3 regions of the Bacillus spongiae genome follow, and region 1 is predicted to be linked to each of the others. Evidence: predicted binding sites of a transcription regulator. Region 1 holds the regulator's gene; each other region holds the start of a gene.
The links. The regulator Rex, encoded in region 1, represses fermentation and respiration genes when NADH is low (regulators of the CRP and FNR family bind a similar motif). The targets are predictions, from matches to a motif close to TTGTGAAATATTTCACAA.

Region 1 (10,637 bases):
AAATAAAAAGTCATAGGCGATTTGGCGGTGTGGTCCCTGAAATTGCTTCAAGACATCATGTTGAACAAATTACCTTAGTTTTAGAAGAAACGTTAGAACAAGCGGATTTATCCTTTAAAGATATTGATGCCATTGCCGTTACCGAAGGACCAGGATTGGTAGGAGCATTGTTAATAGGAGTAAATGCAGCAAAAGCCATCGCTTTTGCTCACGGGATTCCAATTATAGGTGTCCACCATATTGCTGGCCATATCTATGCAAATCGATTAGTAAAGGAAATGCATTTCCCATTGCTATCTCTTGTTGTATCAGGTGGCCATACGGAGCTTGTTTTAATGAAGGGGCATGGTGAATTTGAGGTGATTGGTGAAACGAGAGATGATGCAGCTGGGGAAGCATATGACAAAGTAGCGCGAACATTGGCGTTACCATATCCAGGTGGACCGCACATTGATCGGTTAGCACATGATGGGTCACCCAATATTGAATTGCCACGTGCATGGCTAGAAACGGGTTCTTATGATTTTAGCTTTAGTGGCTTAAAGTCAGCTGTTATTAATACGCTTCATAATGCGAAGCAAAGGGGAGAGGACATTTTACCCGAAGATTTAGCAGCAAGCTTTCAACAAAGTGTTATCGATGTCTTAGTTGGAAAAACGATGAGAGCAGCGGAGGAATATAAGGTAAAACAGGTTTTATTAGCTGGTGGGGTAGCAGCCAATAAAGGCTTGAGAAATCGTTTGAATGAATCTTTTCAACAGCTACCAGATATAGACCTCGTCATTCCACCATTATCACTTTGTACAGATAATGCAGCTATGATAGCCGCAGCAGGTACAGTTATGTATGAACAAGGAAAAAGAGGGAATATGAAAATGAATGGAAATCCAGGATTAGAGCTTTAAGGGTTATCTAACAAGCGTTAAAATAAAAAGAAGCAGATGAAAACGAATTGTTTTCTCTGCTTCTTTTTTGAAGTAAACAATTCTAAAGTCAGGTTCGTGCAATGTCCCATGTTGATCCCTCTCAACGTGGGTTTACGGAAGGCAGCCCTTCTTGGTAAGATCAAACAGGCTTTTTTTCAATTGTCTCTTTTAAGAGCTCTGTGCCGTTATGGCAAAAGGGCCCTCCATTGAATGTAGTGGTTATGTTTGCTTTTGCACACGTCTCCATCATGGGTATTATTCAATCATTTTCCTCCACTTGAACAACGCGATTAGCTAAACTCTTCTTGGTCCATTCTTTGCGTATAGAGTGCTTTTTATTTAGAGGTAGAATACCACCTATGCTACATAATTTCTGACATTTGTAAAAGGATACCTCGTATTTTTTTCCCCTTTTCTGTTAATCCGTATTCGATATGCTGCGGAGCAGACTCTTTAATGACATTTCTGAACACAATATCATACTTCATTAATTGTTTTAGCGTAGTAGATAAGCTTTGCTTATTTGTATCGGGTAATCTTCTTAATAAATCACTAAATCTGTGATTTTCTTCAAGAGCTAATATTAAAACGGGAGTATATCTTCCGTCGATTGATATAAGTATTTTTTCTAACTTACTTAGTTGCTCACACGTTTTTTTTCTTGAGATCGCCATAATTTAGCCTCCTTGTAAGGTCAAAAATATTTGACGTATTTACTCTATATTATTCACTACTTATAATTTACTGTAGAAGGATTGAAAAAACAATTCTTTTAACTAGTAGAGAATGGTACCATCTCTTACTTTTAAACAGGTCGGTTCTATTGCATGCTGGAACATGATCTGAATAATAAGAAAAGAATGAACTCCATAAATACAGGCGTTAAAAATCCAATTAAGAGAGGACTATAAAGATGCTAAATTTTTCAGATGCATTATATTTTCGTCATGCTACTCGACATTTCGATGTAAACAAGGAGATCCCTGAGAATGATTTAAAGTTTATTTTAGATAGCGCACTAAAAGCCCCATCTTCTTTAAATCTGGAGCATTGGGAATACGTTGTTGTTCAAGATAAAAGTATGAAATCACAGCTTAAAGAAGCATCGTTTAACCAGCAACAAGTTGAGGACGCGAGTGCGGTTGTTGTCATATTAGCGAAAAAAGACACATTATTAGATCCTAACTCTCCAGAAGTAAAAAAACTAATTAGTGAGAGAATTCCAGAGAATGGAATTCCTATCGCCGTTAATTTCTTGCAGTCATTCCCTAATAGCGAAGCCTTTACAGCATGGTCGAAATCCCAATGCTATATTACTGCCTCTTTCTTAATGATGGCTGCTGCAACGCTTGAAATCGATTCATGTCCAATGGAAGGATTTATGAATGACGATGTACTAAAATTATTAAACTATTCGTCTGATGAATATGAGGTTGCATTAGTGGTTCCATTAGGCTATCGAAAAGAACCAACTACACCGGAAAAGGTAAGAGCTTCCCTTGAAGAGAAAGTTACATTTGTATAAGCTTTGTTAACTATTCCTATAACGGTTAATAATATCAGTAGCAAGGGGCATTCCAATTGGTCAATTTCTGACGGTTGGATGCTCTTTTTTTCTGCAGAAAATAATCGTTAACCACTATTGTAAACGATAAAGAGGGTTTTTTAGGCACTGGCTTGAATAAGTTAGGGAGGTTCTTTATACATAATAAAAAGAATATATTTTGAAAGGGAAAGTGAAGATATGAATGAAGTATATACCTATTTTGGGTTAGATTCCACAATAACGTCTATTTATAAGTATTCGCCAGTATTTAAGATAAAACAGGGTGGCCGAGATACGATTGTCAAAAAAACAAAAAAAGATCGAAGTAAGGTTGAACGCCTTTTTACATGGACAGAACAATTAGAAGACAGTGGCATTGGAGTAGTAAGGCCAATTTTATTTAAAGACCAACTTTATCATGAAGTGAATGATCAGAATTGGGTTGTCTACCCATTTATAAATGGACGAAAATATGATGCAAGTCTAAAGGATATTTATGATGCAGGCAGCATGCTCGGAAAGATCCATGCTGTTTCCTCAAACAAAAGTGTTTTCGACCATGGTTTTAATTGGGAACAATACGATGAAGGCTTTATTAATGATGTGAAGAGCGATATTAATCACCTACTGGATCAATATAAAGATAATGTTCATATTCAAGCATTTAAACAATTATCTAAAGAGATAAAGCGATTATTGGAAAATTCATTTGAAAATCTAAAGGATATTACTATTCCGTATGTTGATGCATCGTGGGACTATAAAGCGAATAACCTCATCTATTCAGAGGAAGGCTTGGTGTTAATTGACCCTGATAATGCAGGAAGTATTCCACGGATTTTTGATTTGGCGTTAGCCCTGATACTATTCCATACTGAAATAGATACTGCACCAGAGAGAATGTTTACCGTTGAGGAATGGGAGGAATTTAAGTCTGGTTATCTATGTCATGTATCCTTAACTGAAACGGAAAAAGAAGTATGGAATGAACTTCTAATCTTTGTCTATATGGATGAAGCGTTGTGGGCAATGAATGATTTAGATGAATCAGAATCGGAGCATCAGAAGTCTTTTATTAAATCTCTATTAGGTTTTGAACCAACTAAATATACATTGTAGCTCATCATCGAGATGAGAAGTGAAGGATTAGGGTGATACTTTCACCCCTTCTTTGTTATTTGAGGGTTTGATCCATTTTATCGTAGAATTATTTTTTTCTAAAAACCTTTTTACTGGTAGAGAATAGGCTAAAGAGTCATCTTTTCTTTATGAAACAAAAGTATAGGTAGCGATTAATGGAGTAACTCATTCAGAATAATTGGAAGAGGTCGGTTGATCTTCTAAATTTGGATGTAAATACATTTCTACTTGTGGATTAATTGTGGAAAACTCAACGTTTTTATACACCTCGAATCAATTGAGTGTCGGGTTGTTGGGTTTTTTTTCTATGTTCAATTTTATTATATCACTATTTAAGTATCATTTTAAGGCTTTAAATAATCTACCCGACTGGTAAAATCATAATTACCATTTATAGGAGGGAAAATAATGGATTATCTAGTAAAGCCAAGAGAAGGTTATTCTTCTACAATTGGAGAACTCATCACAATGCTGGAGCATACTAGGGAAACAACTATTAGTGAAATTGCAGAACTTCGTCAGTCAGAATTAGATTATTTATATGAGGAAGATGCAAACAGTATTGGGGCTTTATTGCTTCATATTGCTTCCATTGAAGCTGTTCACCAAGTTATTTCATTTGAAGGAAGAGATTTTAACGAAGCGGAATTATCGAAATGGAAACATGCTTTGGAGTTAGGAGAAAATGCGAGGGCTAACATAAAAAATAACTCAATTGACTATTATTTAGCAGCGTTATCAACTGTAAGAGAAAGAACACTAAACTTGTTTAAGACGAAGTCAGATGATTGGTTATATGAAGAAAGAACATGGTCTAATGGTATCCCACACAATCTTTATTATTTATGGTATCACGTAATGGAAGATGAGATTAGTCACCGTGGACAAATTAGAATGATTAGACGTAAGCTCTCTACAAATCAGGAAGCTCTTAAATTATAGAAGTAAAATATTAGGAAGAGAAGGTGAAGAGATTAAAAAGTTATCCACTAGAACGTTTGTTTTGTACACAATCTGTTGATAAGTTGTGGATATCCATGTATAATTTGTGAGCAATCAAAAATAATAACGCTTCCATTTTGAATAAAAATGTGGAAAACTAAGAATAATTATGTGGATAATGTGGAAAAACTCTGTGAGTATTAATGTAGTAGGGTCGTAAATGTGTATAACATTGTGGAAATTATATTAAAAAAACATCCCCTGCAAAAAGGCAGGGGATGGAAGTTATGTTTGTAGTAATTCCCATTCTTCTAAAAGCTCGTCATAAGTTTCTTTCGCTGCCTCTACTTCATCATGAAGTCTTTTCATTGTTTCTACATCTTGAAAATGGGTCGTATCAAATAATTGTGCTTCTTTTTCCGTAATGTCTGACTCTAGCTTTTCAATATTTTCTTCAATTTCTTGAATTCTTCTCGCGCGTTGGCGTTCAAGTTTTTTTGCTTCCTTATCAATACGATGACTTCCTTTTGCTGTTTGTGAAGAGGAGGTTGCTATTTCTTCTCGTTCTTTTTCTTCTAATAAAGCGAGCTCTTCTACTTCTTGCTTTTTCTCAACAAAATAATCATAATCTCCTAAATACTCTTTTGTTTCACTACTGGATAGTTCAACGATTTTAGTTGCGATTCGATTGATAAAATAACGGTCATGTGAGACGAAAAGGATGGTTCCTGGGTAATCAATCAGTGCGTTTTCAAGAACCTCTTTACTATCTAAATCTAAATGGTTCGTTGGTTCGTCAAGAATCAGAACATTTGGTTTTTCCATCATGAGCTTTGCAAGGGCAAGCCGTGCTTTTTCTCCGCCACTAAGTGAATGAACGGGCTTTAAAACATCGTCTCCTGAAAAAAGGAAATTGCCTAAAACAGTGCGAATTTCTTTTTCGGGCTTCAATAAATACTCATCCCATAACTCATGAAGGACCGTTTTATTGGACGATAATTCTGCCTGCTCTTGATCGTAGTAGCCAATCATTACGTTCGTCCCAAACTGAAAGCTTCCTGATAGAGAAGGCAGTTTATTGACAAGCGTTTTTATTAACGTTGATTTTCCTACTCCATTTGGACCTACTAATGCAATGCTATCTCCTTTTGATAAATGGAAATTCAAGTGAGAGGATAATGGTGTGCTTTCATAACCGATAGTAAGGTCATCCACTTTAAGAACATCATTCCCACTAGGTCGCTCAATGCCAAAGGAGAAATGAGCAGATTTCTCAGAACTTAACGGTTGAGACATGAGGTCCATCTTTTCAAGCTTTTTTCGTCTGCTTTGTGCCATTTTGGTTGTAGAGGCGCGAGCTAGATTGCGTTGAATATAATCTTGCAGTTTGGCTACTTCCGCTTGTTGACGTTCAAATTGTTTACTTTCACGTTCATAGTCTTCGGCTTTTTTATTTAAATAATCGCTATAGTTACCGTGGTATTTCTTCGTATTTTTTCTTGAAATTTCATAGACTTTCGTAACAACTTTATCTAGGAAATAGCGGTCATGGGAAACAATGAGAATGCTACCTGGGTATCCTTGTAAAAATTGCTCAAGCCAGGAAAGTGTTTCAATATCCAGGTGGTTTGTCGGTTCGTCTAGAATAAGGAGGTCAGGCTTTGTTAAAAGTAACTTAGCCAGTGCTAGCCTTGTCTTTTGTCCTCCACTTAAAGTGGAAATTTTCGTTGAATAGTCAAAGTCCGCGAAATTTAGTCCATGAAGAATGGTCCGAATATCCGATTCGTATTGGTACCCACCTATGTCTTTAAATTTCACAGTAAGGAGATCATATTCTTGAACGATTCTCTCATATCGTTCTGTGTCATCGTATACTTCAGGAGATGCCATGCTGTGTTCTAGTTTGCGTATTTTTCCTTCAAGTTGGCGAACATGGTCAAAGGCGGAAAGCATCTCTTCCCAAATAGATAAATTGGATTCAAGTCCTGTATGCTGCGCCAAATACCCCATTGTTACATGTTTCGGTTTAATGATTTCACCTGAATCATAAGATAGCTGATTGGAGATAATTTTTAATAGAGTCGATTTTCCCGCTCCATTACGACCAACTAATGCAATTCGATCGTTTGATTTTATTTCTAATTTTATATTCGATAAAATAAGTTCAGCACCAAAATGCTTTGTCACATTATTTACTTGTAATAAAATCATGATTTCACCTCATTTATACTATTAGTGTATCGTATTTAAAAGCAAATGAGCAATAGCATAACTTGTGAAGTAGGTAACAGACAGAAATAGAAAAATGGTGTATGATATGAAGAGAAGAGTATCTCGATCGTTTGTCTATATAAAAAATAATGAAAGTGACAAAATGGAAGCGCTAACAGAATTCAAAAACAAGTAAAGCCACAAGAGCTGTTCTATTTAGATGATATACAGTGGTGAAAGAGATGGCGGGGGGATAAAAAATGAATCAAGACACAATGAAAATACCGCAAGCTACAGCAAAACGCTTGCCGCTATATTATCGCTTTATTCAAAATTTACATTCATCGGGGAAACAACGAGTTTCCTCAAAAGAATTAAGCGAAGCAGTAAAAGTAGATTCAGCAACCATTCGACGGGATTTCTCTTATTTTGGAGCACTCGGAAAAAAGGGCTATGGTTATAATGTCAATTACCTATTAAGTTTCTTTAGTAAAACATTAAGCCAGGATGAGGTCACAAAGGTAGGTTTAATAGGGGTTGGTAATTTAGGAACAGCTTTCCTTCATTATAATTTCTTGAAAAATAATAATACTAAAATTGAGGTAGCCTTTGATGTTAACCCAGAAAAGGTAGGGATGGAATTTGGTGAAGTGCCTGTCTTCCCTCTCGCTCAATTAGAAGAAAAACTTCTTGAAGGGAATATAGAAGTGGTCATATTAACCGTTCCAGCTCCAGTAGCACAAAGCATTACCGATCGGTTAGTCAACGCGAATGTGAAGGGGATTTTAAACTTTACACCAGCGCGCTTAAATGTTCCTGCTTCTATTCGTATCCATCATATTGATTTAGCAGTCGAGCTGCAGTCACTTGTCTATTTCTTAAAAAATTATTCAAATGATGACACGGAAACGTCACAAGAAGGTCTATAAGAAATTAGGATTTAACGGTATAATGGTGTAATATATTACTGAGGAGGTGTAGCGTAATGCCAGGTCCAGGTAGTCTTGTAGCAATCGTCGTAGTTGCATTATTAATTTTCGGTCCGAAAAAATTGCCCGAGCTAGGGAAAGCAATGGGAAATACGTTGCGCGAATTCAAAAATGCCACTAAAGGCTTAGCGGATGAAGATGAAAAAAAAGATGTTAAGTAAATGCTAGGTGAAGAATCATGAGTCAAAATCAAATGACTGTTTATGAACATATAGATGAATTAAGAAAACGACTTCTCATCGTGGTCGTTTTCTTACTGTTTGCCATTGTGATAAGTTTTTTTCTTGCTGAACCACTCATTCGCTTTTTACAAAATGCCGATGAAGCAAAGGAACTAACGATGAATGCATTTCGTCTGACGGATCCATTGAAAATCTATGTTCAAGTAATCTTATTTTTATCCTTACTAATGACACTGCCTGTGATTCTTTATCAGGTGTGGTCTTTTGTATCTCCAGGATTATATGAAAAAGAAAAACGTGTGACGTTAAGCTACATCCCGATCGTAATGTTATTGTTTGTTGGTGGGCTTTCTTTTTCCTATTTTATTCTGTTCCCATTCGTGGTAGATTTTATGCTGAATTTATCTACCAATCTTGAAATTGAACAAGAAATCGGTATTAATGAGTATTTTGAATTCTTATTTCAAATGACCATCCCGTTCGGTTTCTTATTTCAGCTACCCGTTATCATGCTATTTTTGACAAGACTTGGTATCATTACGCCAATGCTTATGTCCAAAATGAGGGTATATGCGTATTTCATTTTGTTTATTATTGCAGCGATGATTACGCCACCTGACCTTATGTCCCACTTACTCGTAACGGTCCCACTATTCATTTTGTACGAGATTAGTCTGTGGATTTGTAAGATAGGCTATCGAAAGGTATTAATTGCTGAGCAAAAAAGAGAAATGGAAGAATAATTTATAAGTTTTATACAGAAGCCACCTATTATCTGTCGATAATAGGCGGCTTTTTTTGTTTGATTGATAAGTTTCCTTTCGTTTATTCATAATAGATAGTAGTGAATGACGAGGAATAAAGATTGTTGAGTTTTACCAGTAGCCTTAAGAAAATCTTAAGAAAATATGTAAATAAATGATAAGTTTTTTCTAGTACACTAAAGCTAAAGAGAAATCGTTCAGGAAAGAAGGCGGATCAATGGATAACTATTTTGTCTTAGTGGTGGATGATGAAAAAGAAATTCGGGACGCGATTGAAATTTATTTAAGGAACGAAGGCGTGACCGTTTTAAAGGCAAAAGATGGTGTAGAAGCCTTAGAAATGATTAATGAACATCCCATCCATCTGATTATATTAGATATTATGATGCCAAGACTTGATGGCATTTCAGCGACTTATAAAATCCGTGAAGAGAAAAACATACCAATTATCATGTTAAGTGCTAAGAGTGAGGATACGGATAAAATTTTGGGTTTACAAGTGGGAGCAGATGATTATATTACAAAACCGTTCAACCCTATGGAGCTTGTTGCTCGCGTGAAGTCTCAATTAAGAAGGTATGTTAATTTTGGGTCTATTGAGGGGAAAAACGATGTGATTGATTTACATGGATTGACCTTGGAGCAATCAGCCAAACAAGTGACAGTGCATGGAGAGCCTGTCAGGCTTACGCCAATTGAATATAAAATTGTTAACTTATTAATGACGAATGCTGGCAGGGTGTTTTCAGTCAATGAAATTTATGAACGGGTATGGGATGAACCTTACTATAATGCAGAAAATACAGTAGCCGTTCATATAAGAAAAATTCGCGAAAAAATTGAAATTGACCCGAAAAATCCAAGGTATTTAAAGGTGGTGTGGGGGATTGGATACAAAATGGAAAAATAGATGGGTGCTAGGAATATGGTTAATTCTGCTTACTTTTGGGTTCAGTGGACTCGTCCTATTTAAAATGAATGGCCTTTTTTACACTAAAAGTGATTATTCGGAAACCTATGCTTTTAAGGATCAATACTTTCTTTTTATTCAGGATTTAGAAGAGAATGAGTTAAATGGTTTCACTTTAGAAGAAGCCAAAACATTAATTAGCTTACCAGATATTCACAGTAGTGAATATGGGTTTATTGATACGAGCGGCATTGAAATCGAGAGAATTAAAGAAGAGTATGAATATGCACTTAATAGTGCAATCGATACAGGAAACTTAGAGGAAGTTGAATCCCTTATCGTAGAAAGAAATGAAAAAATTGAGGAAATAAAGAAAAGTGCTCAAAGTCTTCAAAGTGATGAGTATGTGATGCAAGAAATTTTGAAAGAAAGAGAACAACAAATAGAAGATTATTATAAAGAGAGTGAAATTAAATCTTCCTTTTTTAAGGAACAAAAAAATGACTTTCTTTACCATTTTATAAATCAAACAAACGGAGAGATTTACACAAATATACCAAATTTAAAAGGTGAAGTAGAAAATTATTTTAACGAAAATAACATGGTGTATGTAGCCGAAGAATCAATTCCAATTGGAAGAGATCTGCTGAATCGATTTGGGTGGATCGATATTCCCCCTGAGCTGTCAGGAATGATAGATGGTTGGATCGCTGTTCCAACGTCTTCAACTAATGCTATAGCACAAGAGTTTGAAAAATATGAACAGGAACAAATAGTATTTATCCTCTATGTTCTTATAAGTATAGTTGCTCTTATTTTATGCTTTTTTATTGGGAGAAAATCGAAGAGCATTCATACTTTTATGGAAAAATGGAGCGCGTTTTTATATAAGCTACCCGTTGATGTCAGAATAAGTACGTTCCTTATAGTTGTCTTATTAGGTTTGACGTTTTCTAATCACCCAAGGGAATATATATGGATACCATGGCTGCGATTTTGGTATAGAGATTATGCTTTTATTGACCTA
Region 2 (10,637 bases), on a different contig from region 1:
TATTGTATTCTTTAGTGCTCCTAAAGCAATTGCCGCAACAAAAGGGTTTATTGGAAAAACAATTCCCATTCAAATGATGCCAGCAATGAAGGCAACGGCACAAACTAACACTATTTTTGGCTTCTTACTTTCAATTGGATTATTTATAAGTTACATGAGTCAATAATTTATCCTTATACATGAGGCGAGCAGAACTGCTCGTCTTTTTTCATTGATAAATATAACTGGAAAAGAGAGAAGAATTACGGAAAATCCTATAGTAAATTACACATTAAAAGTAAATACTAATTTACAACGTCCTATATAAGGAAGTGAAAACATGTTAACTGAGCAACAATTACACTTATTGAAGCAGGAACTACTAAAACAAAAGGAAAATCTGCAACACCATCTACAACGTGATGCTACTAATATGAAAGAAAACAATGAAAGGGACAACGTTGGAGAACTTTCACTTTATGATAACCATCCTGCAGATATGGGTACTGAATTATACGAGAGGGAAAAGGACTTTGCCTTAAATAATCATGCCGAAGTTGAACTAACGAAAGTGGAGCACGCATTAGAAGCAATTGAAAATGGAACATATGGAAAGTGCCTCACTTGTCATACAGAAATTCCATTTGACAGGCTTCAGGTACTCCCAACCACTTTGTACTGCAAAGAGCATAGTAAAGAGCAGTCAATTGCTGGTGATCGTCCTGTTGAAGAACAAGTGTTAGAACCTCCTCACAACAATAGTTTTATGAAGCGAAGACAAAATGAAACTCGTGATTATCAAGATAGTTTCCAGGAAGTTGCTCGGTTCGGAACTTCTGAAACGCCTGCAGATTTTACAGGAGACTACGAAGATTATGATGAAATATACCAAACAGGTGACCTTGATAGGGAAGGCTTCACCGAGAATTACGAAACCTTTACGGCAACGAATATTAAAGGGGAGGACCTATCCGTTTTTCCTTCAAAAAAACACTCGCAATATGAACAAATGTTAGATGATGAAGGAATTGAATCATCTATAGGTGACATCCCCTATCACCGTAAAGACAGCTATATTGACGATGATCATTGAAGTGGATTTACTGAAAAAGATGGTCGTACCTCACAGGTTAGAAAAGATTTTTTTCTAGACATAAAAGTATAACTTTATACGAATGAACTAATTTGGAAAATACGCAATTAATTGATTGTAGGCTGAAGAAAAAAATCACCACTTCTGAATAAAGTGGTGATTTAACTTTAACTGTTTGATTAGAATACAGTTATGAAAAGATTAATCAAAATGACTTCTTCTGAAGGTAAAATGTATTTTTATATAAAAAGTTATTATAATTAGCAATAACGGAAGTCAAGATAGCTTGTTTCTTATTAAATATACCTCCCCTTTAACAGTATATAGTGAAAGCTGGAGTATATTTTACCGATTTTCAGCTATTGTGCGACTAATCTATTTCGTTCTCTTATTCTAGAAATGCGTCTGTTTGGTGAAGTAATCTAAATGATATTGCTATTTAAATATATACCTTCTTTAATAACAAAAAATCAAAGACTAAATATTAGTGTTCAATTATTCTACAACTAATTTAGATCTCATTTCTTTGTGACCTCCATCACCACAAAATGTTAAACAACGGATTTCATACGTCCCTGGTTCTAAGTTAATAGTAGCACTTTCTCCATCCATTACTTCTGCAATGATGTTATCCTTATCGTCATATGGTCTTAATTTGACCCCATGAACACCTTCATCATCTTTATAATTAAATGTTACATCCACATTCGCAGGAATTGTATATGTTTCTTGATCAAATTCCCAATTCGAACCAATTACAGTTAATTGTTGACTCTTTTCTTGGTCTGAAGAAGCAGAACCTTCATCACTTGTTGTCCCACATGCTGATAAAACTAAAATCAATATCATTAATGATGCCATAGTAGCTAGATATCTTTTCATTATTAAAACCCTCCAATGAGAATTTTACAATTAACACTATTAACTTTGATGTTAGTTGTAATATATTAATCGCATTTGTGAAAATAATCACAAATAAAACGTAATTTAATTATACTGTGTAAAAGAATGAATGGTAGGAAATTAAAATGTCATTTTTGTGAAATATTGAGCATAAATTTCAAAGCGTTATTACAACCTTCAATAATTTCAAGAAATATTACTCACTACCAACATACTTATTTCACTTATATTGAATTCAAGTCTTCAGAACATGTAGAAAATATTGAGTCTTTTTTATATCAAATTGTGTAATACTTCACCCAAATAGAAACCATTTTGATTATTTGAAGAGGACAGAAAAAAGACAGAGCATGTATGATTTGACATTCTATATCGAAACATGTAAGGTTTAAAAAATTGGAGGTTATAAATATGATTAGATTTGGAACAATCGGAACAAATTTTATTGTAGACAGATTTATTAATGCAGCAAAACAGCACCCAGAATTCTCTTTAACAGCTGTTTATTCAAGGTCGGAAGATCAAGCGAAAGAGTTTTCACAGAAACACGATGCAGATCAAATTTTTACTGATTTAGAAGAAATGGCAAGTAGTGAGAACATCGATACCATTTATATAGCAAGTCCTAATTCCTTACACGCACAGCAAGCGATTACTTTTATGAATAAAGGAAAGCATGTATTATGTGAAAAGCCGTTTGCCTCGAATTTAGCAGAAGTGGATGAAATGATAGAGGTAGCAAAAAAAAATAACGTTTTATTAATGGAAGCATTAAAATCTACGTTCATGCCTGGTTTTCAAGCGATAAAAGAAAACATACATAAAATTGGTAATGTTCGTCGTTTCTATGCGACGTATTCTAGTTACTCATCAAGGTATGACGCTTATAGAAATGGAAATATTTTAAATGCATTTAATCCAAATTTTTCTAATGGGTCATTAATGGATCTTGGGGTATATGGTATTTATCCAACAGTTGTTTTATTTGGTCAACCTGAGAACCTGAAGGCTAATGCCTATATGTTAGAGTCAGGAGTTGATGGCGAGGGAAGCTTGCTATTTCAATATGAAGGGATGGAAGCAGTCATTCTTCATTCCAAAATTTCCAATTCCTATCATGATGCAGAAATACAAGGAGAGGACGGAACGATTATATTTGATAGCGTATCTTCTCCTAGTAAAGCAGAGATTCGCTACAGAGATGGATCAGTAGAAGCAATTGAAATTATTCAAGACAAACCTGAGATGTATTACGAGGTAGAAGAGTTTATTCAATTGTTAGGAGAAGGCAAAATAGAGTCTTCTGTGAACTCACATGAAAATTCACGAATAACAGCTTCCATTATGCAAGAAGCAAGAGAACAAATTGGACTTGTTTTTCCAGCAGACAATCGTTGAGTCTCAGTCTAAGAAATGCAGGGGTACCCTCATATAGTGGCTCCTAGGAACGTTATCATAAGTCCGTGACTGAGCTTATGATAGTCGTTCCTGGGCAAGTCACCTTGCTTTTAACATAATCCTAGGTTTAACTAACCCAATCGTTGAAGATAAAAAAAATGTAACTATACAAGTGATCTTCATAAGAGAATTGCTAGATCAAGTAGCTGATTTTCAGTTATTGCGCCAATTAACACAGACTTGAATTCTAGATAAATTGTATAATACCACTGTGCGAAATATTGAAATACCATTAACTAACATATTAGTTTAAGAAATTCACAAGAATTCAAATAAATTTTTGATTATAAATTTTAATGTAACACCTACAATGACAAAAAATATACCCAACGTCGCCAATAAAAATCCCACTATACCGTTGATTTCAAAAACCATAACAATGGTCATAAGGACTGCTCCTAAAGCAAGAAATAACATATTCGATATTAATCCTTTCATTATATCACCAACTTCGTTCAATTTTACCTTATAACATACTAATTTTTTCTAATAGTAATTTACGTTTTTCTTTTTTTAAAAGTTTCAACTCAATTTGAAGAAAATGGTCAGCTATTAACAATCATGCAATGAAAGTCAGCCCAATAAATTATTCACCCTTTAAACCTTCAGAAATATTTCGTTCTTAATGTAGTAGACCTTTTTCGCAAACCTTTCCGCCCGGATTCAATGAATAGATATTTAGACCTCTTTTAAATAAAATAAAAGCGCGAAGTTAGATCATCGCGCTCTTTAGTCAATAAACTTTTAGAGGCGAGTAAAATTGTTAGTGGACGAGCACCCCTGCTAATAAAGAAACACTTCGTAACTCTTAAACCCACTCTTCTCCATGTTTAAGTATAAATTTTATTTCATTCTGATAATGTTCATAATGTCCTTCATCTATCATTTTCTGAAAAGCTATATCACCTTCACTTGCTTCTCTTTTCATGGTCATACATAACCCTTCTAATCGGTCCAATACCATCTTCAGATAGTTTTCTTCAATGCCTTCCATACCATAAGAATCAAAAAACAACTTCACTCTCTGCTTTATACGATTGGCATCATTTGATGAATTATAATGAACAGGCTCGCCTGTTTCAGTATGATAAAGTCTACTTAGAGGAATACAAGTGTAAAGAGTATAAGCTATATCCCAAAGCCTTGGACCAGGACCAGCAAGGTCAAAATCAATAATACCTACAGGTTTTTCATAATTAAAGATAATATTGTAAATAGCAAAATCATTGTGGCATACAACCTCAAAATGATTTGGCGTGTTATCTATGGGTTTCCATTGATCTGTTATAGGAAAGTCAATCACGGCTTCATGATAACTACGTAATATCTTAGCTATTTCAATTAAAGCCTCATTAGACCACATGTATCTTCTTAGAGGATAATTGCCAGCTTCACCTTCGATAAATGACAGTACCTCTCTACCTTTGTTATCTATTCCAAGAAATTTGGGTGCATAGCTAAATCCTTTGTGTTCTAAATGCTTTAAAAGCTGATGAATTTTTTTGCTATCAGCCTTTACCTCTCGTCGAACCGTATTTCCCGCACGATATACCTTCGACACATTTCCACCTGATAGCATTTCCTCGTTTTCGTATTGATGCTTCATAAAAAAATCCCCCTATTGGGGACACTATAATTAGGTCAATAGAGATGTAAATTTCCCCAGAATATAAGCAGATACTCGAAAGGTATCTACTTGGATATAGGAATTGATTGTCCACACCATGTGTCCCTTAAATGATTTATAAGAAGACAAATAAAGAAATCCTGTAAAAGAAGACCGCAATTGTCTCTATCCAATTACATAATCACTTCAAGGTTATTCCACATACGTAATCTAGATTCCCCTTTCTTTACGTCTCCACCATTACCCTACCATATATTACTAACTATAAAAAGAAGAATAGAAAAGATAAATAACATTAAAATACATTTTTACCTCTGGAGAAATGATTGTCAAACTAATCATCATTCTCGGGAATTTTAACCTTGTTCTTTTACAATTTCAACTACATTGTTCAAAAGTTTACTCCCTAAGCTAGAAACATTATTCAAAACATCGTGACTTATTTCAAATCTACTTTAACCTCTTCTCTCGTTATTTGAGTTACCTATCTATAAAATATTTATCCCTATTTTTTTCCTAAAAAATAAAAACGCTCTCAAATGAAATGAAAGCGTTCTAATTTCCTTATCAATAAAATTGGATGCTTTCCCATCCCTCTATTTTCCCGTTAGTTCTTTTCGATCCTCAATTTGAGGTGGTTTTTCCATCCAGCCATGTTTGATCATAATTTTTCCACCTTGCTTTGCAAAATCATATATATTTTTCGCTAATAAAGTCATCTTAGTAGGTAAATCACTCCTTAGACTAAAGGCACCACCAAGGGCATTACTTCCAAGGCCAAAAGTAGTTAATAAGCTGGTATTATACATCATCAGCTTATCGGAAAATGGGGGGATGGTTGAATTAGAGGCTTTCCCCGCGTATGTTGCTGGGGGCTCAATATAATCTTGTCGTAAAAATTCGCCTAATGATGTTTCTATTTTCTTTGAAAGATCCATTCCTTTAATAAAATGCTTTCGGACATCTTGAGCCTGTGCTACTTGTGCAAACCCTATCATTAATTGCATCCCTGTAAGATTTGTCTCGATTGCATGATAAATGAGAGAAATCTCAATAGTGTTTAAAGATCGATCACTACTAAACCAATTCATCCCATCTAAATACTGTTTATCATGTACAAATGTTACTTCTTTTGGCATCGACACAAATGGAGGACGAGAAAGGACGCCTGTTTCTAATAGGAAGTTTGTCGCTTGGTCGTATGCCTCTTGTGCTTCAGATGTTAATTGTTTGAAGAACTGTCGAATATCTTGACGGTAAGACATGGTCGAATAGAGTGCGTAAAGACCGATTCCTATTTTAGTCATCATGTGCAAATACATGACATCATACGTACTATCAAATAGCTTCGGAGCTCCTTTATTAACATCGTTAACAGAAAATCCTTCCGGAATTACCGCTCCCTCCGCTTTAAAAATCTTTTTGACAAACTCAACATTTTCAATAGACCGATCGTAATAAGATTGCAATATCTTTCGTGATGGCTCATTTTCTGCATTTTCTAGAAAGTATTCAAGAAATCTCATAAGCATGGTTTTATCTTGATATGTCATCCATAAGTTCCCTAATTCTGAAGAGGTAATTGGTTGCCGAATTGAATTACTCACTAACAAGCCTCCTAAATCAATTATTTTCTTAACTTTCCCTACAAAATAACGTTTTATTACTAAAGGGTACTTTAGTGAAATAATTCTATCCTTGAGAAATTAGAGGTAGAACAGCTTATGAAGGAAGCTAGAAGAAACTCCTTATAATTGCATTTATCTGACAATTTTTATGCTATCGTTTTAACTTGTTTTGTTTTTTCTTGTTCCAACTGAAATAGAACAAAATAGATAATCAAGCTAGTTAAGACCATCATGATAAAGATTGATGTAATGACTCCAGCTGGAAGCACAGCACTAGCCATTACAAACATAGCAGCAACGATTCCAGAAAACTGAAATGATAACCCATAAACAGCCATATAAGTACCTCGTGCATCGTCCGGAACTAGGGAGGCGACATAGGCTTGTTTTGCAGGGATATGTGCCACCTCTCCAACAGTAGCGATAAACATAGCAATAATTAGGACTAACGGAACACTACTATAACTAATAACAATATAGCCAAGCCCATAACAAAAACTTCCGGCAAGCATTAATAAGTTATCTTGATACCGTTTTAGCAAGCTTGCAACTACTAGGCTAATCGTTACCACTAAAATTGTGTTTTCTGCTTTAAGCAAACCGATTAATTGAAAACCATCCACTTCAAAAAATTGACTAAAAGGCAGCAATGGAATTGAGTTTGGTATCTCTTCATCGAGCTTAATTCCTATATAGGTTGTCAAACTCTCTTCTAAGGAAAGTAGGAACAACCCTGCTACAGTAAATAATACAAATCGTTTATTCGTTAAAATTTCTTTATACTGTTGAATTCCTGATTTTTCACTTGGAGCACTCGACGAAGCTTTCGTTGAACTTTGATAAGTATCCTCAAGCAAAAATTTCGTTACAATCCAAGAAACAAAAACGACAATTGAAATGCCAATAAAAAGCTCATAGGAATAGTTTTTAAAAAGAACAGCTCCCATTAACCCTCCAGCAGCCATGCCCAAATTACTAAGCCAATACGAAAACGTATATACCGCTTTTCTGTTTTCTTTCGAACTTGCATCAATAATAACTGCAGCATATGCTGGACCAACCATTCCAGTAAAAAATAATATGACGATAAAGATCAGAAAGTTTGCGTAAGGAGATAAAGAGACTATAAGATTACTAATTCCTGCGACAAAGTAACCCGTACTAATCATTCCTTCGCATAACAAGATTGTCCTTTTCCTTCCTACACGATCCGTTCTTCTCCCACCTATCAAAGCACCAGCTATGCCGGATAGTATAACACCGATATACATCAGTCCTGTTACAACCGCCCCTACCTGAGTTGAGAAGAAAATAACTAAATATGGAACAACCGCTGAGGTGGCAAATGTTGTGAAAAACTGAAGGGCTAGACGTAATTGGATATTGGGGTGAAATGAAAAAAAATTCATATAATGTCCTCCTTAATTACGATTGATTAATCAATCAATTATATGTAAAAATTTAACCCGAAACGTCTAAATTAATGTTTCGGATTTAATAAACGAAGAGCTGGAATTTTAAGCTGGTCCCATAAACCTGACATTGCAAAATCAGTAAATGTTAATCTCATTCCTAATAAAAAACTCATGTAAGCTTCTGCCGTTATGACAGGATCAGAATCCTCAAGTACTCCATGTTTTTGACCATTTTGGATGGCCTGATTAATTTTTTGAGTAAACTCTGCACTAAATTCATCAAGTACTTTAAAGGGCTCTGGAAATTTAGTATGCTGTCCAATCACTTGAACAACTAATTGTAAATACGTATGCATTTCAGTGAATATATGGATATGTTTGTCTATCATACGCTTAATTTCATTCAAGGAATCCTCAGCATCAGGGTCAAAATCTAAAAGCTCCGATTTATATACTTTCTCTAAAGGCTCTGTAACCGCATGAAAAAAAAGCTGGTCTTTGTTTTCGAAATACGTAAAAACACTTCCAAAGCTTACTCCTGATGCTTTTGCTACCTTTGCGATTGTTGTACTTTCGTAGCCTTGTTCAGCAAATAAGATGATTGCTTGCTGCAGGATTTTTTCACGCTTTTGTTCCATCATTTTTATTTGTTTATCTGATAATGGCAAAAAAACAACTCCTTCTCACAAATGATTAATTAATCAATCGTTATTATATACTATTTGTTAAAGGAAGTAAACGAAATTAATGAAGCATTTCAAATTCTATGTATTGATCAGCTAGCTTCTTTTTATTTTGTTTATTTAATTTTGGTGTGATAAATTTCACAGCCTTTCTTCCAAAACTGGATTATTCTGAGAACAATAAGACTCAAAGGTAAAAAGGGGGAATAATGATGTTTTGTTATCAATGTGAGCAAACTCCAAAAGGGGGCTGCAAAATAATAGGTGTTTGTGGAAAAGATGAAACCATCGCTAGCTTACAAGATACAATTATTTTTGGCTTAAAAGGGATTGCTGCCTATCGAACACATGCCAATCAATTAGGGTATACTGATCCATTCGTTGATGCCACAACTCATGAAGCATTATATTTGACGCTTACAAATTCCAATTTTAATGTACAGGAACATATTGATATGGCAATGAAGGTAGGAAAAGCAGCTATTCGTGTGATGGAGCTATTAGACAAAGCTCATTTAGATCGGTTAGGTATTCCTGAACCAATTAAAATATCACAAAATAAAATTGAAGGAAGATCGATTGTTGTAACTGGACACAATTTGTTTGCTCTAGAACTATTGTTAAAGCAAACTGAAGGAAAAGGAATCAATATATATACTCACTCTGAGATGCTACCGGCACATGGATATCCAAAGCTAAAAAAGTATCCACATCTAAAAGGAAATATCGGAAAAGCTTGGTATGATCAGCGACGTTTATTTGAAAAGTTCTCAGGCGCCATATTAGCTACTACAAACTGTGTAATGCCAATTAAAGGAACCTATGCAGACAGAATGTTCTCCTATGAAGTCGCAGGCTTAGAAAACGTACAAAAAATTGAAAATGATGATTTTACTCCATTAATTAATCGAGCATTGGAGCTTCCGGAAGAAAATATTGAATCTGATGAAACATTAATGACGGGCTTTCATCATCAAACCGTAATCGGTCTAGCTCCAGAAATCATTCAAGCGGTAAAAGAGGGTAAAATTAAACGATTCTTTGTCATTGCAGGCTGTGACGCTCCTGGAAAAGGTGGAGAATATTATCGTTCATTAGCAACATCTCTACCACCAGAAACGGTCATTTTAACAACATCTTGCGGCAAATTCCGTTTCAACGATATTGATTACGGAACTGTTCCAGGAACAGACATCCCACGTTACATTGATCTAGGTCAATGCAATAACTCGGTATCAACAGTCAAGATTGCATTAGCACTTGCAGATGCATTTGAATGTGAGGTAAACGAACTTCCTGTTAGCATTGTTCTCTCTTGGTTTGAACAGAAAGCTGTAGCCATTCTACTTGGTTTATTCAGTCTTGGTATACAGGATATTCGTATTGGGCCGAAACCGCCAGAATTTATCTCACCTGGAGTTATGCAAGTATTACAAGAAACATTTAACTTGAAGCTCATAGGAGACGTAGAAGAAGATATAGACGTTATGCTTTCATAAACTTCTTCTAGCACTAACCCGTCAACTCATGAAAAAAATACTTTTACTCTAAACATCCGGTTTGATTCATAAAGAAAGGGGCTTTCCTATTATAGGAAAGCCCCCCTATTTGGAAGATATGATTCCGATTTCACCATTGGTCTTAACTGTTACTTTACTTGTTTTTTTCCGAAGACTTTAAAAATGAAGTGGTTAACTCTTCGCTTTCGATTACAATGGCCGTTAAACCAGTAGCAGTTTTCGTTTCGTGCCATTCACCTTTCTCCCAAAATACTGCATCACCACATTGAACTTTACTAAATTCAGCCGTTTCCCCACTAACATAACCTTCTCCGTTTACAATTAAAAGAAA
Region 3 (10,637 bases), on a different contig from region 1:
CCATTCGTTTAATATGCATATCTTTTAACTTATGTTTCATTTCTTCATATTTTCTCTCAAGCTCTTCTAACTGTTGAACCGCTTGTACTTTCGCTTGTTCAAGTCGTTCAGTACGGTCTCTATATACAACATACTCACGTTCAGCAAATTCCTGCAATTCATTCTCTCCGGCTTTTTCTGCTACTTGTGCTTGATGCTGTCTCTTCAAAGCCATTTGATGGGCTTCTTTCAATTCTTTCATAAATTCTTGTTTTAGTAAATATTGTCTTTCAACGAGATTCCGTGTTTTCTCCACCTCTCGCTCACATTCTCTTAAGTATTGATTTAATTGCGCTCCCGGATTTTTATTTTCCTTTTTATCCAGTAGTTCATTTATGTCCGCTTCCACGCTGTTGCGTATTCGTTTAAATAAATTTGCCATAACACTCTCTCCTTTTAATGATTTTATTTTAACTTTGCCCATTCTTTCTCAAATCCAGTAAATGGATCATCACCAAAATCTTCTGGCTCACCATCTTTTTGAGTGTTCCAATTCTTATACACAATCCACAACAAATACGCAGCTACTAAACCTATAATTGCTGGAGCATTTGTAGCAGAAGCAATTAGCGCAATAAAGCCTATAAATGCCCACAAGACTTTACCACCAGTAGAGGCTGACTTCATGAACTCTCTATATGAGAAGTACACGATCACTAGACTAATCGCCAACGCAATGATAGGACCCATATTTGCAATTAGTACGATTCCTGCCGTTACCCCTAGAACAATTAAGCCAAGCTTCTTCACCATGTTTTCCTCCTTTCGTTATCCTACTATCATCTTACCGCTATTCCTTAAACCCTATAACGACCCCCGGATAGAAATAGAACTAGGGCCAGGGAAGTAATTTTCACCTTCATAAAATGGTTTGCTAAAAAAATGAATTTCAAAATGTAACACCACTCTGTCATCCTTCTACATTAGCCAAAAAACAAAACCTCGCTGTTAACGAAGTTTTTGTCCACTTCTTAACCTAAGTGAAAATACCAAGAAAGAACTTGTTCACTTTCGCATATATGTGTAAAAAGGGAGGAGGATGAAAATGACATATTATTGGGTAGTAACCGTTGGGATGTTGATGGTTTTATTTTTGATAGGGTGGACATTCTTTTACTTTCTTCGGCAAACATTAAATAGTGATGAAAGCAAAAGAATAGATCCACTTCCTAAGTCAAATAAAGAAAATCCGCCTATATAGTAACTATCATCATATACATTGCTGCGGCTTGCGACAGTTGCCTGTCGATGCAGTTCAAGCAACGAATCACGATACTTATCAATAAAATCCCTTCGGATTTATATCCAAAGGGGTTTTTTTAATCAGAGATAGAAACCTTGAACACAATTAGTTATTCAAGAAGCGAGATAGTATGTGAAATAAAAAGTATTCTTGCTTGAAGGATATAGATAGACTTTATTGCTTACTATCAATATACTGAAAAATAATTAAATCCTATCTTCCATACAGAAGTAGGAATTTAAAAATTCTAAACGACCATTGGACATTGTGTTCATTAACTTCTACGTACATAAGCGAATTTTCCCATCTATATGAAGACAGTCCCAGGAGGAGTGCTTCGCTACATAAGCAATAAACCTAAGTAAACATTGTAGTTAGTGTCCATAATAGAAAATAAGTAGTTCTAATCAATTAATGGAGGTTTAATAAAATGAAGAAAAATGATGAATATTTCATGAAAAAGGCTCTTGATATGGCTTTTCAAGCTAGAACGGAAGGAAATGAGCCGTTTGGAGCTATATTAGTAAAAGATGATGAAGTAGTTATGATTGGGGAAAATAAAATTAATACTTTGTGTGATCCTACTCACCATGCTGAAATCGGACTCATTAGAAAGTTTTGTACTGAACATAATATTTTTGATTTATCTCAATATAGCTTATATACAAGTTGTGAACCTTGTGTAATGTGCTCTGGCGCTATGGTTTGGTCGAATCTTGGAAAAATGGTATACAGTGTATCTCACAATCAATTAGCAGAAATAGCCGGTAGTAACATTATGATATCATGCAAAGAAGTATTTGATAAAAGTCCTCAAAAACCAGTAGTGGTAGAGAAAGTATTAAATGAAGAGGGATTAAAAGTATTTGAAGGATATAAATTTTAAATTAGAAACAGCTAAAGGAATAGATGTTTGTACTTCAACAATCAATAATTATTAGGAAACGAAATGATTAATAAGGCGATTAGCTTTTTGTCTAGTGTCCACCTACGATTGTTGTTCTCCAAGCAGGTGTAATTTAGGAAAAATAGAAGTAGAAAATGATCGACATTTTTTATAAAATTCCACATTACATCTTCAAAAGAAGAATCCATTTTGATCAATAATTTTCAAAATGGATTCTTTTAACTTTGTTTATTTTTTCCAAACCAACGAAGACGGCTTGCGCCACTTGCCTGTCGGCACAGATCGAGCCGCCTTCACTTTTCTTTGGCTAGTTCCGACGGCTTGTCCCTCGGGGTCAACTGACTCAATCCTCCGATGATCAGGATCATCTGCGGCTTGCGCCACTTGCCTGTTGGGACAGATCGAGCCGCCTTCACTTTTCTTTGGCTAGTTCCGGCGACTTGTCCCTCGGGGTCAACTGACTCAATCCTTCGGTGATCGGGATCACCTGCGGCTTGCGCCACTTGCCTGTCGGCACAGTTCGAGCCGCCTTCACTTTTCTTTGGCTAGTTCCGGCGACTTGTCCCTCGGGGTCAACTGACTCAATCCTTCGGTGATCGGGATCACCTGCGGCTTGCGCCACTTGCCTGTCGGCACAGTTCGAGCCGCCTTCACTTTTCTTATTCCCCTTTGATTAGTTGATAGGCTTGCTGTACTTCTTCTTCACTAGGTGTGTGAACACCTTCAAGGGGATATTCATAACCTAAATTCTTCCACTTATATACACCTAGCGTGTGATAAGGAAGGATTTCGATTTTTTCAATATTGGATAACTCTCGTAGAAATTTGCCAAGCTTTATTAAGTCATTCTCACTATTTGTATAACCTGGTACGAGTACATGGCGAATCCATACAGGCTTGTTTATTTTATCTAAGTGTCTTGCAAAAGCTTTAATATGCTCATTCGATAAGCCCGTTAAAGCTTTATGCTTTTCTGCATTCTCATGCTTTATATCTAATAATACAAGATCGGTTAATTTCAACACGTTGTTCAGTTTTTCTTGAAATGACGCTTTTTCACTGTAACAGCCGCCCGATGTATCTATACATGTGTGAATTCCGAGCTTTTTGCACTCTGTGAAAAGTTCCATAATGAAGTCTAAATGTAACAAAGGTTCTCCTCCACTAACCGTCACACCACCTCCTGATGCTTGAATAAATGGTAGATAACTCTTTATTTCAGATATAAGTGTTGAAATAGAAATGTCCTTCCCTTCCCCTAATTTCCAAGTATCGGGGTTATGGCAATATTTACAGCGTAAAAGACACCCTTGTGTAAAGACAATGTAGCGTATGCCTGGTCCGTCTACTGTCCCGAGGGATTCAGTTGAATGAACACTATTTTGGTATTGCATTTCATTCAGCTCCCTCTATTACATCATTTCATGGAACGTTCGGTTTATAACATCAATTTGCTGTTCTCTCGTTAATTTAATGAAATTGACAGCATAGCCCGAAACTCGAATGGTCAGCTGTGGATAATTTTCTGGGTGTTCCATTGCATCTAGTAAGGTGTCACGATTAAAAACGTTAATATTTAAGTGATGGCCTTGCTTGATGGCATACCCGTCTAACAGAGCGACTAAGTTTTTCTCCTGAGATTCGTCATCCTTGCCTAAAGCTTTCGGGACAATACTAAACGTATTTGAAATTCCATCACGTGAATAATCGTATGGTAGCTTAGCAACGGAACTCAAAGATGCAAGTGCTCCTTTTTGGTCTCGTCCGTGTAACGGATTTGCACCAGGAGCAAATGGCTGACCTCCTTCACGCCCATCTGGAGTACTACCAGTCTTTTTGCCGTACACGACATTACTTGTAATTGTTAATATGGACATCGTAGGTATTGAATCTCTATAGGTTTGATGGGATTTTAATTTATTCATAAAGCGCTTTACAAGATCTACTGCAATGGAATCGACTCGATCATCATTATTTCCATATTGAGGATAAGCTCCTTCTACTTCATAATCCACAGCCACTCCGTTTTCATCACGAATTACTTTTACATTGGCATGTTTAATCGCACTTAAGGAATCCGCGACAACAGACAGCCCTGCAATACCACCTGCCATCGTGCGTATAATATCACGATCATGTAATGCCATTTCAATTCGCTCGTAAGAATATTTATCATGCATGTAGTGAATGATATTTAAGGTGTTCATATACAATTTCGCCAGCCAATTCAACATCTGATCATACTTTTCCATTACTTCTTCGTATTGGAGGTATTCTCCCTCAATCTTTGCAAATTGTGGGGCTACTTGAATTTTAAGCTTTTCATCGACGCCCCCATTTATTGCGTATAATAATGCTTTTGCCAAGTTCGCTCGTGCTCCAAAAAATTGCATTTGTTTCCCTATTCTCATCGCTGAAACACAACAAGCGATTCCGTAATCATCCCCATATTCTGAGATCATTACATCGTCACTCTCATATTGTATTGAACTCGTATTAATCGACATTTTTGCACAATACCTTTTAAACGAATCAGGGAGCTTAGTTGACCATAAAACCGTTAAATTTGGCTCAGGTGCCGGACCTAAATTAGATAATGTGTTTAAAAAACGGAAGGAGTTCTTTGTCACGAGGGAACGACCATCTAGTCCCATTCCTCCTATTGACTCTGTTACCCACGTTGGGTCACCAGAGAATAATTCATTATATTCTGGTGTGCGTGCAAATTTAACTAAACGAAGCTTCATCACGAAGTGGTCCACAAGCTCTTGCGCTTCTTCTTCTGTTAATCGATTTGATACTATGTCTCTTTCAATATAAATATCTAAGAAAGTAGAGACACGACCGAGACTCATTGCCGCACCGTTTTGCTCTTTAATGGCCGCTAAATATCCGAAATACAACCATTGAAACGCTTCTTTCGCCGTAGTAGCAGGTTTAGAAATATCATATCCATATATGTTAGCTAACTTCTTTAGCTCTTGAAGTGCATGAATTTGTTCTGAATGCTCTTCTCGATTTCTAATAACCTCCTCTGTCATCACCTCGTCACCGAGCGTTTTCATATCCTCTCTTTTCATATTAATTAGAAAATCAACGCCGTATAGCGGTACTCTACGGTAATCACCAATAATTCTGCCACGTCCGTATGCATCTGGTAATCCTGTTATAATACCTGCTTTTCTTGCTAACAGCATCTCTTTCGTATAAGCATCAAATACTCCTTGGTTATGCGTTTTTCTAAAGTCAGTAAAAAGCTTCTCTGTTTCGTTATCTAATTCATATCCATAGGATTCCAATGAAGCTTTTGCCATTCGAATACCACCGAATGGCTGAAGAGATCGTTTAAATGGTTTTTCTGTTTGAAAGCCCACTATCGTTTCCAATTCTTTATTTAAGTAGCCTGACCCGTGAGAGGTAATCGTCGATACTTTCTTTGTATCCATATCCCAAACGCCACCACGTTCTCTCTCTTCTTTATCTAATTGGAGTACTTGCTTCCACAACTCTGAGGTTGCTTCCGTTGGCCCTAATAAAAAAGTGTCATCTCCGTCATAAGGGGAATAATTTCGTTGAATAAAGTCTCTTACATCAATATCGTCTGTCCATTTTCCTTTTTCAAACCCTTCCCAATACATCTAAACCACTTCCTTTAATTGATAATGAACAACAAATATATTTCTTACTTTTACATTAGAACTTTCACTAGAGTAAGGCTGTGATATATCTCACATGAAATTTGAGAAAGGAAAGTTCCTGCCTTTATTGGCACTGCTTTAATAAATCCAACAATTATGTGAACTAGTGAGCATGATTTTAGTTTCTTTCTTTATGACTTAATCCGCTTACATGCTTTCATTTAGCAATAAACTCGAAGAGGCTCAATTTTACTTTTGGACTTTCTATAAAAGAAGCGTTAGGACAATATTTGCCCTAACGCTACAATAAACATGATTTACTTAGTCAAACGTAGAAATTCTTCTGCATCTTGGACGCATAGATTCATTCCCTTTTCCCAAAAATCTTTTTGCGTGATATCTTCTCCTAAATGCTTCATTGCAAGTTCTTCAACTGTCATTACCGCCGTATCGCGGAGAAGGTTAATATACTTTTGTTCATATCCTTCTCCCTCTTCTATTGCTTTCGCATAAATACTTAAAGAGAAAAGATAGCCAAATGTATATGGGAAGTTATAAAATGGTACGCCTGTTATATAAAAATGAAGCTTTGAAGCCCAAAAGTGGGGATGATAGTCACTTAATGAATCTCCATAAGCTTCTTTTTGTGCTGCTTCCATTAGCTCATTTAGCCGCTCGGCAGAAACCATTCCTTGTTTTCGCTCTTCGTAAAACCTCGTTTCAAAAAGGAAACGTGCGTGTATATTCATAAAGAAAGCGACACTTCGTTGAAGCTTATCTTCTACTAATGCTACTTTTTCTTCGTTTGTGTTTGCTTCCTTTACAGCCGCATCTGCGACAATCATCTCAGCAAACGTCGAGGCTGTCTCTGCGACATTCATCGCATAATTACGATTCAACGTATGCATTGGACGAAGAGCATATGAATGGAATGCATGTCCAAGTTCATGAGCTAGTGTTGCTACATTCGACATGGTTCCAGAATAGGTCATAAAGATACGTGACTGTTCACTTAAAGGGAACAGTGTACAAAAACCTCCGGGGCGTTTTCCAGGTCGATCCTCTGCTTCAATCCATTCTTGTTCGAAGGCTTGTTTTGTAAAATCCGCCATTTCATTCCCAAATTTCCGGAAGTGCTTTTCAATAAAATGAGCTCCCTCATCGAAGGACATATTGTTCGTTGTCGTTGCAATTGGAGCACTTAAATCAGACCAGGATAGTTTTTCTTTTCCTAACAGCTCTGCTTTTCGATTAAGATAACCAACAAAAGCTTCTCGCTTCTCGCTAATTGCTCCCCACATTGCGTCTAGTGTTTCTTTTTTCATTCGATTATAACTAAGAGGCTCTTTTAACACTTCCTCCCATCCACGAGCATCATACACCTGTAGACGAAATCCACCTAGATGGTTAAGAGTGCGCGCAAACATTTCTTCTTTTTCCTGCCATGCTGCTTCTAGCTTTTTAAATACCTCTTGACGAACGGCTGGATTTTTATGACTAGCCAAGTTATTCGCTTGTCCAACCGATAATGTTTTTAGTTCACCGTCTACTTCAACTTCGATTGCCATTGAACCGACAACCGTATCATACATTTCTCCCCAACCATGATATCCATCAACAGCCAGTGATTGAATTAAAGCTTCCTCTTCATTAGAAAGCTTCTCCTTTGCTTTTTCACGCCACTCTTTTAATACAAAAGCCAAGTCCCTTAATGCTTCATCTTGAATGAAATCATTCCAAACATCATCATCTGTTTGTGAAAGTTTTTGTTGGAAAGAATTAAAACTTACTTGAAAGGTTGCACTGAGTGAAGTGAGTTCCCCTCTTAAGGCATCTGCTTTTCGATCATTCATATTTTGTGCTTGCAAGCACCCAATAAAAGCTCCAGCTTGACGTAAATACATCATCACACTAGTAGCAGGCTCAATCATGTTCACTATATTATGAACTGTTGGTTGTATAAACTTTCGCTCCTCTTCTGCAAAAGCCACTACCTTTTCCTGTAGGTTGTTCATATGATCACGAAATTCCGAAGACTCACTACCTCCAGAAAAGAACACATCTAAATCCCAAACCTCACTATATCCCAAAATAAGTCCCCCTTTTTTCATTCTTACTATGTATTCGAGGATTTTGATAAAAAACCCTTTCCTTCTATTGTAACGTAAATAGACGAATAAATCAGATTGGATCCTTCTTAATCAGAGGACTACTATTGACTAGAATAAAACCCTTTAACTAGAACAGGCTATAAATAGAGGTGATTATATGAAAAGAAGGACCGCTTCAGGGACTGATATTGAAGAAGTAAAAAAACTAAATAACGCTTCAGGCTTAGCTTACAATGAGGTAAAAAACAAATTAGCTGAGCAATATAGACAAAAAACAAAAAATCAATCTCCACCTACTAACTAAAATACACTTAAATAATCTTCTGTTTTTCACTAATAGGTAGTGCCTATTAGAATAATTACAATAGTAAAAAAAGGACAATTTATAAAAATTGTCCTTTAGGAAATCACAAAATGCAATTGGTTAGCATTATAAATTTTTAAATGTCGTAAATTCAAAAGAATGATCTGTAACCTTCTTTTGAACCCCAGAAGCTTCCTTATCTTCCACTACTTTTTGGTCACTATTTTGCTTTCCCTTATTAACTTTAGTGAACGTTGATTCTAGACTGTTTAAAATTAAATTAATACTGATAATTGTTAAAGAAAAGAAAATAATAGGTACAATAGGGATATAAGGATGAATGAAAAAATATTCAAAATAATCTCCTATTAAACCTGACCACTCATAGGAAAGTGTCTTTGGAGGCTCCTGAAGTGGAGAATAATCGATGACCGTCCCCCCAAAAAACATACTTAATAAACCTAGATGTGCTAAAATAATCAACGTTTGATTAAATTGCTGAATGAAAAGAATGACAAATCTTTGGATTAAATGCTTATATACATGAACGAAGATAATTCGAAATGTGCTCGCACCTAATATTTTGGAGGCTTTAATAAATTCCATTCCTAGTATTTTCTGAATTTCCTTGACGATATATAGCACCACACTTGGTAATGGCAGCAGTACTAAAATTATTACTTCAAACGAGGCTCTCACATAAAATGGCTCTGCAAACCCATCAAAAGGCATTGTCAAAACATTAATAAGAATAAAATATGCAACCAATGTTACGGGAAGCACTGAAAAGGTTTCAAGAATATGTTCAAATACTTTAAAGGTTCTTAAAAAATATCCACTTAAGATTGTTCCAATCACAATTCCTACTATTAACTGAAAAAAGGCAATTAATAAAGTAATGCCAATTGTATATTTGGCTCCTTCAATAACGATATGGAATAAATCGTAGCCGTTAGGATCTGTCCCTAATGGAAATGCTAATGAAGGCTGAAAAGGAGCCGTTTCTACAAGTTGTCCATCTATATATATACTTTGGACTTGCCTAATATCTCCATTATTAAATACAGTATTTCCGATACTAGCTAGAACTAAGAAACTAATAAATGAAAAACCAATTAAAAACCGTTTATCCTTCAACAAAACTTTAATCAATTATGCCTCCCCCTTTTTAATCACACTTGGAACGAAAAGTTCATAGAGCTGAAATAGAAGAAAAATAGGATAATATAGTAATAGAAGGGAGATAAAAAAAACATCAGGAAAAGGATAATTTAATAGGAAAGACATGACTCCAGGAATATTAAATAAATACTCTACAATAAGTAGATTCGTTAAAAAAAATAAGATAATGGTTTTTGAGTAATGAAAAAGAGAATAGACCGTATTTCGTAGTATGTGGACAAAGATGATGTTAAAGGAAGAAACACCTTTCGCCTTCGCTAAGTGTGCATAATTTTTATGAAGTTCTTCTATCATTTGATTAATTAATAACTTTGTAATGATCATTGTAGGTGTTATGCTCAAACAAAGAATTGGTAGGAATATGGCTTGTTCCTCACCATACGATGCAAAATTTAAAAAGACAATATCCGTCTTCTTATATAACCAAACAATAAATAGTTGCAAGCCTATAATATAAAATAGATCAGGGATGGATTGTATGTATGTTAAGATTTCTTGAATGATTTTAATATACTTTTCCTTTAAGTTGACTACGAAAATCGCTATAATAATCGATACGAATCCAGAGATTAATAATGAACCAACAATTAGCTGTAAAGATTGACGTAACGCCTCAAATATTGTTGGAAACAAAGGTCTAAATGTATCTCCTCCTGTCGCATATTGAAATTCACCTAATAAGACTACTTTTTGTAAAAGATCAATAATATGGCCAAAGTAGTTTGTCATATTGAGTTGAAAGTCGTCAAATAAATAAGGAAGACAGCTGATTAAAAGGGTTGCCACAAAAGCAGATAGTATTTTCCATATTAACGTGAGAAAACGATTTATTATGTACATGATTTCCTCCACTCTATTGTTCACTTTACTGCTATCCTGCTGTAGTCTTTATTCTTTAAGTTAAATGGATATTTTCACCACTTAGTAAAGTTACACCTGTTGATTTATTGAATAATCAGAATAATATCTCTTTGCTTATTATACACATGTTGCTTTGGATATAAAATAAACATTGTTGAATATTGACAAATTATCCATAATAACCAAATGTTAAACACAATAATTTTTAGCCATCATTCGACAATGACTAGCATTAGCAAACAAAAAAAGACGCCCTTTGGTAGTGACCCCTGAAAGTTAGAGTTTTAGTTATACTGCTATTAGGTTGGTTTGAGTTCGGTATTGTACTGGACTTAAGCCAGCCAATTTTACT

Region 2: a site for Rex is predicted at 8,916-8,933, ahead of hcp (hydroxylamine reductase). Genes of this name have one in related genera too.
Region 3: a site for Rex is predicted at 5,906-5,923, ahead of pflB (formate C-acetyltransferase). Genes of this name have one in related genera too.

The regions. Positions count from the first base shown of each region.
Region 1 covers NZ_JBBAXC010000027.1:1,989-12,625, forward strand. The annotation lists gene tsaD (tRNA (adenosine(37)-N6)-threonylcarbamoyltransferase complex transferase subunit TsaD) at 1-905, shown strand, start outside; gene WAK64_RS20775 (winged helix-turn-helix transcriptional regulator) at 1,289-1,600, opposite strand; gene WAK64_RS20780 (NAD(P)H-dependent oxidoreductase) at 1,840-2,451, shown strand; gene WAK64_RS20785 (phosphotransferase enzyme family protein) at 2,671-3,591, shown strand; gene WAK64_RS20790 (DinB family protein) at 4,018-4,554, shown strand; gene WAK64_RS20795 (ABC-F family ATP-binding cassette domain-containing protein) at 4,840-6,765, opposite strand; gene WAK64_RS20800 (redox-sensing transcriptional repressor Rex) at 7,026-7,694, shown strand; gene WAK64_RS20805 (twin-arginine translocase TatA/TatE family subunit) at 7,751-7,915, shown strand; gene tatC (twin-arginine translocase subunit TatC) at 7,933-8,679, shown strand; gene WAK64_RS20815 (response regulator transcription factor) at 8,918-9,610, shown strand; gene WAK64_RS20820 (sensor histidine kinase) at 9,588-10,637, shown strand, end outside.
Region 2 covers NZ_JBBAXC010000016.1:1,190-11,826, reverse strand. The annotation lists gene WAK64_RS17105 (1,4-dihydroxy-2-naphthoate polyprenyltransferase) at 1-166, shown strand, start outside; gene WAK64_RS17100 (TraR/DksA C4-type zinc finger protein) at 320-1,072, shown strand; gene WAK64_RS17095 (cupredoxin domain-containing protein) at 1,568-1,954, opposite strand; gene WAK64_RS17090 (Gfo/Idh/MocA family protein) at 2,387-3,373, shown strand; gene WAK64_RS17085 (aminoglycoside phosphotransferase family protein) at 4,242-5,039, opposite strand; gene WAK64_RS17080 (DUF3231 family protein) at 5,657-6,667, opposite strand; gene WAK64_RS17075 (MFS transporter) at 6,835-8,097, opposite strand; gene WAK64_RS17070 (TetR/AcrR family transcriptional regulator) at 8,169-8,771, opposite strand; gene hcp (hydroxylamine reductase) at 8,999-10,285, shown strand; gene WAK64_RS17060 (cupin) at 10,440-10,637, opposite strand, start outside.
Region 3 covers NZ_JBBAXC010000014.1:116,008-126,644, forward strand. The annotation lists gene WAK64_RS16470 (PspA/IM30 family protein) at 1-421, opposite strand, end outside; gene WAK64_RS16475 (lmo0954 family membrane protein) at 445-792, opposite strand; gene WAK64_RS16480 (hypothetical protein) at 1,085-1,240, shown strand; gene WAK64_RS16485 (nucleoside deaminase) at 1,713-2,168, shown strand; gene pflA (pyruvate formate-lyase-activating protein) at 2,849-3,583, opposite strand; gene pflB (formate C-acetyltransferase) at 3,602-5,827, opposite strand; gene WAK64_RS16500 (M3 family oligoendopeptidase) at 6,145-7,938, opposite strand; gene WAK64_RS16505 (hypothetical protein) at 8,096-8,242, shown strand; gene WAK64_RS16510 (ABC transporter permease) at 8,369-9,394, opposite strand; gene WAK64_RS16515 (ABC transporter permease subunit) at 9,395-10,264, opposite strand; partial or broken gene WAK64_RS16520 (IS3 family transposase) at 10,574-10,637, opposite strand, start outside.